3 regions of the Ruegeria sp. YTSC106 genome follow, and region 1 is predicted to be linked to each of the others. Evidence: riboswitches for the same ligand, from Rfam matches in the RefSeq annotation. Region 1 holds a riboswitch; each other region holds the start of a gene.

Region 1 (4,594 bases):
CGCAGGCCAATCCAGCGTTCGTTCTTTACCGCGTCCGTTTGTGACATCACCGGATGATCCTTCAGGAACTGAAAGGTGTCCTCTGCGCCGTTGCCGGACTGATAGTCGAGCAGCACCAGAAATTCCGGATTAGCCGCTGCCACGGCTTCCCACGACGTGCGGCCCCAGCTGGTATCCAGATCATGTGTCACGTTTTCGCCACCGGCGGCTGCGATCATTGCATCGGGAATGGCGAACTTGCCGGCAGTAAACGGAGCATCGGCCGGTCCGTCCAGCAGGAACACGCGGGGCTTTGCCAGATCGGCTGTTTTTGCTTCAATGGCGGACAGTTGGTCCTTCCAGTTGGCAACCAGCGCTTCGGCCTCGTCCTCGACCTGCATCACCATGCCCAGACGCAGAACGTCACCAAACAAAAGGTTCATGCTGGCCTCGGGGCGATCCTTGTCCAGATGCACGCAGCTTTCGGTCAGGACCATGGTCTTGATACCAAAGGGTTCCAGGGTGTCGGGCGTAACATCGCCACCGGGTTTCATGCCATAGTACCAACCGGCAAAGAACAGATCGGGCTCGACGGCCACAAGGTTTTCAATGGTCGGGTATTTGGGGGCAAGTTCTGGGATATCGCCACGCTGAGCATCAAAATCGGGGCTTGTTTTGTACCAGCCGGTAATTCCGGTAAGCCCCACGATCTTGTCCTGAAGGCCGAGCGCAAAGGCCATATCCGTCATGTTCATGTCGTGCACGACCAGACGCTCGGGCACCGTTTCAAAAACAAGCGGTTCGCCGCAGTTGTCAACCGTGACGGCCTCCGCTGCTGCGCCACTTGCCAAGCCAGTGAAAACAACCACTGGCCAGAGTTTGTGCATCATTTTTAGCTCCTGTTATGATGACAGTTTTCGTTTTCGGATGTCCAGCGCCGGGATCATGCGGCCTTCGTGCTGAAAGCACAGATAATCCACACCAAATGTGTCACGTACCCGGTCTGTGGTCAGAACTTCGCTGACAGGCCCGAACCCGGTCAGGCGCGTGGCTTTCATCAACGCCACATGGCTGGCGAATTCCGGGATCATGACCAGATCATGGACGATCATGACGACCGTTACCCCCAGGTCAGCGACCAAGGACAGCATGTGCCCCTTGGCATCCGGGTCCAGATGGTTGGTTGGTTCGTCCAGAAACAACAAAGATGGATTCTGGGCCAGTGCGCGAGCGATATGTGCGCGCTGACGTTCACCGCCCGACAGTTGGCTCATCGGTTTGTTTGCGAAATGCGACAGTTCGGTCGTCGTCAGCACCCGTTCAAGATCAGCTTTATGTTGAGCCGTCGATCGTTCCCCCTGAATCGGGATTTGTCCCAGCGCAACATAGTCTTGCAACCGCATCCGTCCATCGGGCGTTTCCTGCTGTCCGACCACAGCAATGGATCGGGCGCGTTGGCGGGCGGACAGAGTGCGAAGGCTTTTGCCTTGAATCCAAACATCACCCAACGCAATCCTTTCGATCCCGCATAGCAGTTTCAGCAGAGTGGTCTTACCGGCACCGTTCGGCCCGGCAATTGCCAGAATTGATCCTTCTTCAAGACGAAAGGACACGTCCTGCAACAGGATATCACCATTGAGAGCGTAGTACTCCAGATCCTCGGCAACCAGAAAACTCATGACGTCCCTCGGGATGGCAAAGCGGGTATTCGCGACAGGGTCTTTGTAAAGAGGGCAGGAGGACGGTTCGAGGCGCTGGTCCAGCCATCGTCGCTGTCGCCGAACTGCGTCGCGAATTCGACCAGGGCAGCCAGGTCGTGTGAAGTCTTAATGTCGCCGAACAGATACTGCGCTTTGCCTGCGGCCTGAAATCCAACGGTCATGGCCCGTTCACAACCTGCCATGCAGGCCACCATTCGGGTTTCAAAACCGTCAGGCAACTGAGCGTCCAGTGCGTCTTGCGCGGCCTCGGCAGGCATCGTCCCCTGACATGTTGAACAGATCAGAACGTAGTGATCAGAATAGCAGGCCATTGCCATCTCCGTCGTTTGCCAGATGCAGACAGAAGGCAAATACCCATATATTACGCAAACGCGCCATCAAGCCTCCTTCGGGGACGCCCCGCCCCGGGTTGGTTTACCATGCGATGGCAGGTCTCCTGACTTGCGGGTCAAGGCTCGGCCCACCTTCCCAACCCTTTCGGATCAGTGGTACAGTGGCGTCGCTCACCGCTTACAGTTGCGGGGGCAGTCACGGACTTGGCGCATCCCTGCGCCGCACCGTATTCCCATTTTCATCCCTTACGGAACCATCCGGCTCAGCTAGTCCGGCTACGCAAGACTTGTCAAGCGGCAGACGATGTGGGGTGGTGGAAGGATATGCGATAGTTGAGCCGACTATCCTGTTCACGCCAGCCCGGACCGAACGGTGTCAATAGTCCGATACAAGCAGGAAATCCGGCTCTGCATCTTCTTCGACCTTTGAGAACCGCGGGATTGGCTCTTCAAACACATTGTCCGTACGGTCGTCATTCACGGTCGAAACCTCGCCAATAAGGCAATCGCCGCGCTCCGCCCAGAAAGCGTGCCAGATGCCGGGCATCAGAGTTACACTTTGCCCCGGCTTCAGCCGCAAGTGCTCTCCGGGTTGCAAGGTTACAGGGCAGGCATCGCTGGGGACCGTCACCGGGTTGTCGCGGTCAACGCCACCGTTTGGATCCGACGCATAGATTTCCAGAATGAGGTTGCCGCCGCCCCGGTTGATGATGTCTTCTGCTTTGACGATATGCCGGTGCATCGGAGAAAGCTGATTGTCTTTCGAGATCAACAGTTTTTCCGCATAGAGCATCCCGCGCCCGGATTTCAGATCCTTCGCCTCACCATTGCGCAGAGTGAACAGAAAAAGTCCAAGTTCGTCGAAACGGCCTTGTGCGTAATCGGTTATGTCCCATCCCAGCCCGCGGTTGCGAATCGTTTCAGCCAGAGGGCTGCGCATTTGCTCTGGCGTCCAATTCGCAAAGGGTGGCAACACGGCACCGAAGGACTGAATAAACGCGTGTGCCTGAGATTTGATACGGTTGATTTCAGATCGTTTCATTGTGCCATTCTAAAGATCAAAGCTCATGCGCCCAAGGCGGTTCCGCCCCGGCTCGGGATACGGTCACTGCGGCCACATCCGCGCCCAGTTCCATAGCCGTTCGCAAGTTTTCCGCAGTCAATCCGCGCAGACCTGATTTGGTCAGATGCCCTGCACGGCTGAGACCGGTCAGGACGCCAGCGTTGAACGTGTCACCTGCGCCGATTGTGTCGACCACTTCAACGGGCTTTACAGGAACTGAGACTTCTGAACCATCTGCCAGGTAACCGTGCGCCCCGTCGCTGCCACGCGTGACGATGACAGCGGTTGGACCCGCCTGCAACAGCAGAGACGCCTTCGCGGCTTCGGATTCGTTACCCGGAATGATCCAGTCCAAGTCCTCGTCCGAAACCTTGACGATATCTGCTCGTGAGATCATGCGGTTCAAACGCGTTCTAAATCGGGTTTGATCCTTGATGAAACCCGGGCGGATATTCGGATCCAGCATCACAGCCCGGTCAGAACCGTGGCGGTCCAGGAGGGCGGCATAAGCATCTGCGGAAGGTTCACAGGCAAGGCTGATACCACCGAGATACAGAGCGGAAACCGCTGGAAGTTGATCGGGCAAGTCTTCGGGCAGCAACATCCGGCCCGCCGTGTTTTCATCAACAAAGCTGTAAGACGCGTGCCCATCAGAAAGCTGTACAAAGGCAAGCGTGGTCGGGCGGTCCGAGATAATCACATGCGTCGTGTCCACATGACTGGCTTTCAGGGCATCGATCAGTTGCTGCCCGAACATATCCGATGACAAACCTGTCAGCATTCCAACCGGCACGCCCAGACGCCCCATCGCAACAGCTGTGTTCAGAACTGCACCACCGGTATGTGGCACAAAACCCAGCGCACCCGACACGGTCGGTTCTGAGATCATATCTATCAGCGCTTCACCACAGCACAGGATCATGTCTTGGTCCTTCTTGGAATAGAGATTTCGGTTAGTCTGGTTACTGTCTCAGCGCGTTCTTGCAGAAGTTGTTTGCGCCGATGATCCCGAACTCTGCCTGTTCAGACACGTAGAGGTTCAGGGAACGGCGCAAATCGCTGAAGCGGCCGCCGCCGTTGAACGCATCCTTGAAGTTGTCACTGAAAAGCCAGCGGTTTTTCTCGGCAACGCCGCCCACAAGGAACACGCCTCCCTCTGGCATCAAGGTGACCGCCAGATCACCCATCAATGCACCCAGATGAGTGGTAAAAATCTGCGCCGTTTTTTCGGCGATGAGATCGGTGCCGCTGCGGGCATCGTTCAGAATTTCTTTCGCAGAGCGCACCTGTGCCCGCGCCTGACCGGCTGCCAATTCAACCGCCTGATACAGTACCGGTAGGCCGGTTCCACTCAGGAACATTTCTGCTTCCAGCGCCAGGCTGTCCCCAAAGAAACAGCCCGGTGCGATACGACGCGCCGCTTCAAAGATATCAACTTCTTCGCGATGGCGCGGGTACAAACCCACATGCCCGCCTTCGCCGGAAACCGTATGGTATCT
Region 2 (4,594 bases), on a different contig from region 1:
GACAGGATCACGGCATTGGCGGTCAAAGAAATCTGGACCGCTTTCCAGAAGCCTTGCCAGCTTGCCGGGTACCCCCAAAGCGTGAACATCAGATCTCCGGGCATGGAAAAGGGCAGCAGGATCAGCATAAACAGGATGAATCCATCCATCATGGCCATTCGCTTCAACGTCTTTCGCCACGGCAAGCGTGAAATCATCAAAAGCGAAAGAGACACGGTCAACGCCGCGCAAAGCGCAATGAGGGCTGACAGCGCCACGGTAACGACTGCAAAAGCAACTGCCATGACGATCCGCATCCGGGGATCCAGCAGGTTGATCAGACCTTCAGGCCCGTCACCGGCTTCGGCCAGTGTTTTCTCTTGGTGCCCCAGGACGTGTGCCATCAGGCCGCCAGCCTGCGGCGCGCCGCCATGTAAAAGCCCAGACCGAACAGACCAACGATGTACCCGATCCCGCCAAGGATGGTTTGCAGGTCATTCTGTTCGCGATAGGCCGCGATCTCGCGCCTGAGCGGGCGCAACTCGTCACGAACGGCCTTTGCGATAACCTGTCGTTCCTCTTGGCCTAGTGAAGTCGCGGAACCGACAGTCTGGGCCATGGTCGCCGAAGTTGCGCTGTCCGCTTTTTCTGCGACAACACCCATAATCTGCGCGACGTCCTCTGCAGGCATAGTAACCTGGGCCACGTGCCCGGCGCCCAGGTCAGCAAAGAATGTATGCGCCACGGCTGAGTTCGGAGTGTAGATAAAAAACCCGTCTGCATCCGTCACCGTGCGACCCAGCTCTGCCCCATCCGGGCCAGTAACAATGACTTCGGTATCGCTTGCCATATCGCCGCTGGAAAAACCGATCTCACCCTCTATGGCATCACCGGACACAAAAACACCGGCTATGACTTTATGCGCCAGCGCAGGCAAAGGCGCACAGCACAAAGCCAGTGTGATAACCAGATGCTTCATGTGGTCGCTCCTCTGACAAACAGCTCGGGCTTGACTTTGCGCGCCAGCAAAACGGCGAACCCGGTCAAAATCGCTTCGATGGCCATGACAGGTATATGTGCAAAGAAAACAAGCTTGGCAGCGGGCAGGAACTCATCCCCCGACAGTGCCAGTGAAGTCGCGACCATGCCGGTCGTCGCCGCAATGGCAAATGCGCCGCCCAAGCCACCCCAGATCGCACCCTGCAAAGGCGTCCCACGCGCGATCAGACGACCAAACAACAATCCGGCCACCACCGCGGGCAAAGCGATATTGACGGTGTTGATCCCCAACACCGTCAATCCGCCAAAGCCGAAAAAGACCGCCTGCAGCAAAAGCCCGACGAACAAAGCCGGGAATGCGGCCCAGCCAAGCAGCAGTCCAGCCATGCCATTGAGGATCAAATGTACCGATGACGGACCAATGGGTACGTGGATCAACGATGCCACGAAGAAACTGGCTGACAACACTCCGGCAGTGGGGATGCGGTCAAGATCCAGTGACCTGAGGCCCATGGCAATCCCACCCGCAGCGGCGACGGCACCGCCGACCACGACCGGGTTGGAAAGGGCTCCGTCGACGATGTGCATTTGGGTCTACTCCAGATCCCAGGCGCGGATCCAGATGACCGCATCCTGACTAAGTTCTTTACCCTCATGTTCGGTCACTGGACCTGAACCTAGTGCTGCGAAACCCCAGTAACCGGCTTTTGGAACGCCAAACGAAAAGTACCCGTTGTCGTCCGATATGGCGACCACGGCACCACCCGGCATTGGTGACACCTTCGGTGTCGAAGCGGCCGAGCTCTCCATGCCAGGTTCGGCGGCCATGTACTCGATCTCGATCTCAGCACCTGCAACCGGCTGACCATCAGCCATCACACGGCCCGTGAAGGTCGAACCCGCGATGATGTTGGTCGGCTTGTTAAGCGGTATGATCTCGGTCAGCAGACCCACAGGGTTCATCCAGTCGGTCGGCAATGCGTTGCGGTTCAGGAACGCTTTGGTGAACTGCTGGATATAGATGTCTTCGGCTTCCTCATAATAAGGTTGAGGAACCGTCACCAGCACGTAATCGCCCGAACGTTTGACAGGAACACTGCCTTTGAACGCCGCCCCCTCGTTTTCTCCACCGGTGAAGCGGACAGGTTCCAGCGTATCAAGTAAATCAGTTTTTTTGCCGTTGTGGATCACATAGAATTCCTGCGGCTTTTCCATATCCATGACATGACCGTTCTCGAACGGATGCCAGAAGATCAGCTTGACCGGCACATCGCCGGGTTTCTCGATCATGGTGTCGATGGTGTATTCCAAAAGGAAATGCGCATTTGCCATGGCAGGAAGTGCCATCGCGGCAGCGGCTGCACTGAGCAGCTTTTTCATGAACAGTCGTCCTTGTCCCGTCGCGCCAATCCCGGTGCGAAATTCACTTTGACTGCGGGACATCCAACGCCAAATTGCCCTTTCAGGCATCCTGGTCCGACGCACATCCCGTCGCCGATGAGGAGCGCCCCTTATGGGGGCACATGCCCGGCAGGTATCCTGACTTGCGGGTCAAAGCGTCGGACTGGCCTTCCCGGGAAAACCCCAGTGGCGTTTCAGCCCTGCTCGCCGCTTACAGTTGCGGGTGCAGTTGCGGAATTGGGCCTGAGCCCGCACCGCATTCCCTATTGATTCCAGAGCGCACCCCGGAACCGGACATGTCCAGCGGCTTGCCAGACAATCCCAGTCTCCGTCAACGATCAATTGTGATGGCGGTCGAAAAAGTTATGAACCTGGGAAGTCTGGTGTGGTTTGACGTGCTTCGGTAAGCATCAGTGGAAGAAGGGGAAATACACTTCTAGGCTTCTGAAAGATACCTTTCCGACAACGGCAAGCTTGCTGCGCCCAGCGAGCGCGCATCCGGGCCCACGGCCCCCGCCACCACCAAAGGGCGCTCAAGACCGGTCAGGTTAACCTCGGACAGTTTGTTTTCGACCAATTCAACCAAATGCGCCTTGATGTCCGGCGGCATCCAGCCGTCAATCTTTACGCACTCAAAGTCGATTAGACTGCATGATGATACAATCGCATAGGCAATCCCGCTCGCGGTCTTATTCAACCAGTTCTCCAGTTGAGCTTTTGGCACATCCCAATGCTCGGTCGATTCCCATAAAGAATGCGAGGTTGCCCCTGCTGTCGTGATTGCACGCTCGAGCACATAAAGGCTGGCCACGTCAATCAGCGGCTTCACACCGCCAGCGTCATCAGGAACAGGCAAAGGACCGAGCGCGCCTGCATTTCCCCGACCAGAAAAGATCGAGCCATTGAGGACCACCCCGCCGCCAATGAAGAAGCCGACGTAGAAATACAAAAAATCTCTTGGCCCGTCAGCCGGGCCAAAAACCAATTCCGCACCACAGGCCGCTGTCGCGTCATTTTGAAGGAAAATTGGCATATTGCAGCTGAGAGCCAGGTCCGCTTTTAAGTCCGACGCGCGCCACGGGTCCATTTTTTCCTGAGGAACCTGCAAAGCCTTCGCCCAGTCCCACAAGTAAAAGGGCATAGCTATTCCGAGCCCCGCGATCCTGCTTTTGGACTCAGGTGACATGGACGTCATCACTTTCCCAAGGCACTCCCTGGAAAAATCCAAAGTGGCATTCGGCGTTGGATAGTCATAGGTTTGCCTCTCTCGTTGCCGCACATTTCCGACAAAGTCAGTCAAAACCAGTTCGGCACTGCGGCGCCCGACTTTAAGCCCAAAGAAGAACGCACCATCCGGATTAAGGCGCATGGGAACAGAAGGCTGCCCGACTTTCCCGCGAACCGGTTCACCGCGCAGAAGCAACCCATCCTTTTCCAATAGACGCATAATGACGGAAACCGTTTGTGCCGACAGTCCCGTCATGCGCGCGATTTCGGACTTCGCAAGGGCCTGATGGCGCCGGACAAGAGATAACACAAGGCGTTCGTTTCGGGCCCGCATGCCGCTTTGGTTCGTTCCGCGCACCTCTGACCCGTGCGAGCCAATCGAGTTTGTCTGAGATGAATATTCAGGCACGACCACCCCTTTCTTGCTTGAGAATGAGAAAGCCGACCCGCCCTGTCAATAATAAATAAGAGTGAGTTATTTATTGACTCAATATTTGATTCTTGTGATGGTTTCTCATGGGATCAGGTTATTTTTGCCTGATCGCTCTCGTGCCCTCATGGGCATTAGAAAAACTGGGAGGATTATCGATGAAACTTGCAAGACTTGCGGGCGCGACAGCGCTGGCAGCTGCTGCCATGGCTGGCAGTGCAATGGCGGAAGGTGAAACTGTTTGCCTGATCACCAAAACGGACACCAACCCGTTCTTTGTCAAAATGAAGGAGGGCGCGACAGCGAAGGCGGAAGAGCTGGGAATGACGCTGAAAGCCTTTGCGGGCAAGGTCGACGGTGACCATGAAACGCAGGTGCAAGCCATTGAGACCTGCATTCTGGACGGCGCCAAAGGCATTCTGCTGACGGCCTCGGACACATCATCCATCGTTCCGGCTGTGAAGCAGGCGCGGGATGCAGGGGTTCTGGTAATCGCTCTGGATACGCCGCTGGAACCCATTGACTCGGCTGACGCAACGTTCGCCACGGACAATTTCC
Region 3 (4,594 bases), on a different contig from region 1:
CTGCACACCTTTTCGCATCACTTCCGTTCATCGGGACCGCCTGATCGGGCTGAACCCGGATGGTGAAGTCCCGTTGCTGACCCTCGATCAGTCAACCGGCAGCTATGCCGTTGGCGATTGGGTTCTCACCGACGACGACAAACGCGTGCGCCATTTGCTCGACCGGCGCAGCCTGCTGCACCGACGCGCTGCCGGTTCAGGTGCCGCGACGCAACTGATCGCAGCCAATGTCGATGTGCTGTTCATCGTCAGCTCGTGCAATGCCGATTTCAACCTGCCCCGGCTGGAACGATATCTGGCGCTTGCGCATCAGGCCGGGTGTTACTCGGTCGTTGTTCTGACAAAGGCCGACAAATCAGAGGACCCTGACAGTTTCTCGGGGCAGGTGCAATCACTGGACCCGTTCTTGACGGTTCTGGCGATCAACGCGCTGGACCCAGCAGAAGTTGAAAAGGTTCTGTCCTGGTGCTCCAAAAGCCAAACCGGAGCGCTGGTTGGCTCGTCGGGCGTTGGCAAGACGACACTTGCCAATTCCATGACCGGTCAGGATCTCACCACGTCGGGCATTCGCGAGGATGACGCGCGGGGCCGGCACACAACGACCGCACGCGCACTGCACCAGATGCGCAACGGCGGCTGGTTGATCGATACACCCGGAATGCGCGCGTTGCGCCTGCTGGACGCTCGGGACGGGATCGACGAAGTTTTCTCGGACCTTGCCGAGTTGAGCCGGGACTGCCGTTTTGCGGATTGCCAGCACAACTCCGAGCCCGGATGTGCCGTGCAAACGGCGATCAGTCACGGCACGCTTGATCCGGTGAGACTGGACCGGTGGCGCAAGCTTCGGCGCGAAGATCGGCGCAACTCTGAAACAGTCGCACAGTCCCGCGCGCGGGACAAAGCGTTCGGTAAGATGGTCCGTGGCGTCATGAAGGAAAAGAAACTTCGCAACCGGTGATGGTTGGACGGTGCCCGGCCCGTCCTGCGCCGCGTCTGGTCAAGCGATCAGTCGCGGCCAAACCGCTGCGTTGCGCCGGGCAAATGCTCCGATATGACCAACCTCAGGCAACCCGAAATCGGCGGGGCTGAGCAGGTGACGGTTGGCATCGGGGCCGTAAAGATCCGCAAGCCGCCAAACCGCTTCCGGCGGCACCATCTGGTCGTCCTCGAATGCAAACAAATCCACGGGCACTCCAGTTTCCTCCCAGTGCGCCGCAGGTAAGTCACGCCCGACTTCAGGTACATAGCTTAACGACGCTGTACACCATTTGCGCCACTGCCAATAGACCGATGCCGGCAGGTCCGAGCCAAACCCTATCGCCTTTCCGGGAAGGTAGCCAAGTGCTCGGGCCAAAAGCGGGGCATGGCCGTACCAGAACAACCCTGCCAAACCCCGATAGGGCCACGGATGGTCGCTTAGGGTCACAAGCCCCGAACACACACAGATCATCCGGTCAATCAGATCGATATCCGGTTGTACTGGCCCCAACATCGCGCCGACGGAATGGCCGATGGTCCAGTGTTTCGCATTCGGGTATCGCCGACGCATTTCCGCCCGTGCCGCGGGCATGTCGATCAAGGCCCAATCCGCCATGGTCGCACGCGAATCTTTCAGGCGGCCCGTTAAAGAATACCCATAATCCCTATAGTCATAGGTCAGGCAGGCCATGCCCTTCTCAGCGGCAAGCCATCGTGCGAAATGACGGTAATAATCACGCGGCACACCCGTTGCACTGTTCAGCACGACGACGATTTCGGGCGAAGTTACCGGGCTATACAATCGGGCGGACAGCGTTTTCTGCCCGGACGGAAACCGAAACTCCTCGGTCAATACCGTTTGCTCTGTATCCAACATGATCTCTGGCTTTTCGCTTGGTAAATCCGGTTTCCGAACCTCAACACCCTCGACACTATGCATGAACCAACATCGTATCCAGCATGACCAAGCGTCCGGTCAAAAGATCGGCTTGACTCGGTGCGTGCTCAAACGCTAGCGGTTGTGTGATGGTTTCCGGCCTCCACAAGGGGTCGGGATGAAAAGGGAACACGGTGCGGTAATGTCTGGTCATACAGGCAACAACCAAATCCGCGACTGCCCCCGCAACTGTAAGCGGTAAGCGATGCCAAAACACCACTGGCCCAATGGCCGGGAAGGTCGGCAAAGCAATGACCCGCAAGTCAGGAGACCTGCCATCGGAAACAAAACCGAAACTCGGGCGGGGTGTCCGGGCAGGTCTTGACGGCATCACGCTGTCCCACCTGTCCCAAATATCCTGTCCACCACGCGCGGAGGGCGCAGGATGATCTGGAAGACAAAAACGCATGAATACAGTGCAACAGTATGTCAGCGGACGGGCAAAACCTGCCCCGCTTTGGCGCGGCTGGCGCGCTCGATATCCGAAGCCGTGACACAGGCGACCTTGGCCACAAGTGACGATTTGGAGGTTGAGGGCAGCAGTGAGCTGTCGCATTGCGCCGAAGGATGCCATGCAATTTTCCGCGCGCGATCAGACAGCATTCGTATCTTTTGCGGGACGCAGCCCGAAGCCGCAATTGAGCCCCTGAACGGCTATGCCGACTTGATCTTCGGAAACACGTTCAGTGCGATGCCATCCGGCGTCGTGAAAAACCCACCCTGCGCGATGATCCAGGTTTCCACGATCCGGCCTCGAAAACCCGTTTGCGCGCCCGCGCAGATGTCAATCTGATTCCAGACTGACCCGTGCCTGGGCACGCCGAGAGGCCCAGGCCAGTTGCGCATCCGTTTCGACAGCGCAAGGACGTACCGCCCGCAATCGTTCCAGCGCTGTGTCCGCGCGTTCGCCGCATTCGACCATCAGCCGCAGAACAACCATACCTGACCTGCCACAGCCCCCACGGCAGTGCACCAAAACGCGACCTCCACCTGACAGCGCGTGCCGGGCTGCGGCGCTGACAGACGGCCACGCGTCCTGAATCGCCTGTGTCGGCGCTCCGAAATCTTCGATCGGAAGGTGAACCCATCGGCTGGCGCGGCTTTGAATGTCGCTGCCGAAATCCTTCGCGCCATCCTGAAGCATCTCGACATCCGTTGTCATCGATACAACAAGCCCCGGCTGCCAGGCTGCGATCGTATCCAGATCGCTGAAATAATCCCCGCCACGTCCGGGCATCGAGGTCAGTGCAAGCGTTCCGCCTCCGACTTGCAGGGCGTAGATCACCAGCTGCGACATGAAACGTGTCCTCCCCAAAGAACTCTTTACAAAAATGAGTCATTAAATCTGCTAACGCAGTTTAGTGCGAAAGCGACTCGTTTCTAAATCAAAAATCATCACACCACGCTGTGGACGCGGGCAGCGGTGGCCACTACGCTGTGCCGAAGCACCGAATCCCAACGAGAAGACATGACAGACAGCTCCAGCCCCACCTATCAGGTTCTCGCCCGCAAATATCGCCCGGAAACCTTTGCCGATCTGGTGGGTCAGGATGCCATGGTGCGCACCCTGAAAAACGCGTTCGCGGCCGATCGGATCGCGCAGGCCTTCATCATGACCGGCATTCGCGGCACCGGCAAAACCACGACCGCGAGGATCATCGCCAAGGGCATGAATTGCATCGGTCCGGACGGAACCGGTGGCCCCACAACCGAGCCCTGCGGTCAGTGCGAACACTGTGTCGCCATCATGGAAGGTCGCCATGTCGACGTGATGGAGATGGACGCCGCCAGCCGCACAGGCGTCAACGATATCCGCGAGATCATCGACAGCGTGCGCTATCGCGCCGCCAGCGCGCGCTACAAGATTTATATCATCGACGAGGTTCACATGCTCTCGACCAGTGCTTTCAACGCGCTGCTCAAGACGCTGGAAGAACCGCCCGCGCACGTAAAGTTCATCTTCGCGACCACTGAAATCCGCAAAGTGCCTGTCACAGTACTGTCCCGATGCCAGCGCTTCGACCTGCGCCGGATTGAACCCGAAGACATGATTGGCCTTCTGAGCAAGATCGCCGAAGCGGAAAGCGCCCAGATTGCCGAAGACGCGCTGGCACTGATCACCCGAGCAGCGGAAGGATCGGCCCGGGACGCGACCTCGTTGCTGGATCAGGCGATATCGCACGGGGCTGGCGAGACGACCGCCGATCAGGTCCGTGCAATGCTTGGACTGGCGGACCGTGGCCGCGTTCTGGACCTTATGGATATGATCCTGCGCGGCGACGCCGCGGGCGCACTTACCGAGTTGAGCGGGCAATACGCCGAAGGCGCGGACCCGCTGGCGGTGCTGCGCGACCTGGCCGAGATCACGCACTGGGTGTCCGTCGTAAAGATCACACCTGACGCGGCCCAGGACCCGACAGTTTCTCCGGACGAACGGACCCGGGGCCAACTCATGGCCGAGGCTCTGCCGATGCGGGTCCTGACCCGGATGTGGCAAATGCTGCTGAAGGCGCTCGAGGAAGTCTCCGCTGCCCCCAACGCGATGATGGCCGCTGAAATGGCCGTTATCCGCCTGACACATGTGGCTGATTTGCCCAGCCCCGAAGAGCTGATCAAGCGATTACAGGATAACCCGCCACCGCCGCAGGGCGGGCCCAACGGCGGCGTGCCCATAGCCAG

The links. Region 1 has a riboswitch for cobalamin ahead of AC2FEB_RS01055 (DUF1636 family protein). Riboswitches for the same ligand answer to the same signal wherever they lie in the genome.
Region 2: linked by a shared signal. The riboswitch ahead of AC2FEB_RS21875 (DUF4198 domain-containing protein) and the one ahead of AC2FEB_RS01055 (DUF1636 family protein) in region 1 are both predicted to bind cobalamin.
Region 3: linked by a shared signal. The riboswitch ahead of AC2FEB_RS21105 (hypothetical protein) and the one ahead of AC2FEB_RS01055 (DUF1636 family protein) in region 1 are both predicted to bind cobalamin.

The regions. Positions count from the first base shown of each region.
Region 1 covers NZ_JBXWMI010000001.1:235,426-240,019, reverse strand. Annotated here, with positions in the region: gene AC2FEB_RS01065 (ABC transporter substrate-binding protein) at 1-869, opposite strand, end outside; gene AC2FEB_RS01060 (ABC transporter ATP-binding protein) at 882-1,658, opposite strand; gene AC2FEB_RS01055 (DUF1636 family protein) at 1,655-2,011, opposite strand; cobalamin riboswitch at 2,110-2,304, opposite strand; gene AC2FEB_RS01050 (D-lyxose/D-mannose family sugar isomerase) at 2,409-3,074, opposite strand; gene AC2FEB_RS01045 (carbohydrate kinase family protein) at 3,091-4,017, opposite strand; gene AC2FEB_RS01040 (glucokinase) at 4,058-4,594, opposite strand, start outside.
Region 2 covers NZ_JBXWMI010000025.1:12,527-17,120, forward strand. Annotated here, with positions in the region: gene cbiQ (cobalt ECF transporter T component CbiQ) at 1-383, opposite strand, end outside; gene AC2FEB_RS21865 (NikL family nickel/cobalt ECF transporter subunit) at 383-958, opposite strand; gene cbiM (cobalt transporter CbiM) at 955-1,566, opposite strand; gene AC2FEB_RS21875 (DUF4198 domain-containing protein) at 1,573-2,358, opposite strand; cobalamin riboswitch at 2,491-2,689, opposite strand; gene AC2FEB_RS21880 (ROK family transcriptional regulator) at 2,816-3,940, opposite strand; gene AC2FEB_RS21885 (sugar ABC transporter substrate-binding protein) at 4,195-4,594, shown strand, end outside.
Region 3 covers NZ_JBXWMI010000021.1:47,101-51,694, forward strand. Annotated here, with positions in the region: gene rsgA (ribosome small subunit-dependent GTPase A) at 1-958, shown strand, start outside; gene AC2FEB_RS21100 (alpha/beta hydrolase family protein) at 998-1,918, opposite strand; cobalamin riboswitch at 1,989-2,209, shown strand; gene AC2FEB_RS21105 (hypothetical protein) at 2,301-2,708, shown strand; gene AC2FEB_RS21110 (protein-tyrosine phosphatase family protein) at 2,700-3,212, opposite strand; gene AC2FEB_RS21115 (DNA polymerase III subunit gamma/tau) at 3,384-4,594, shown strand, end outside.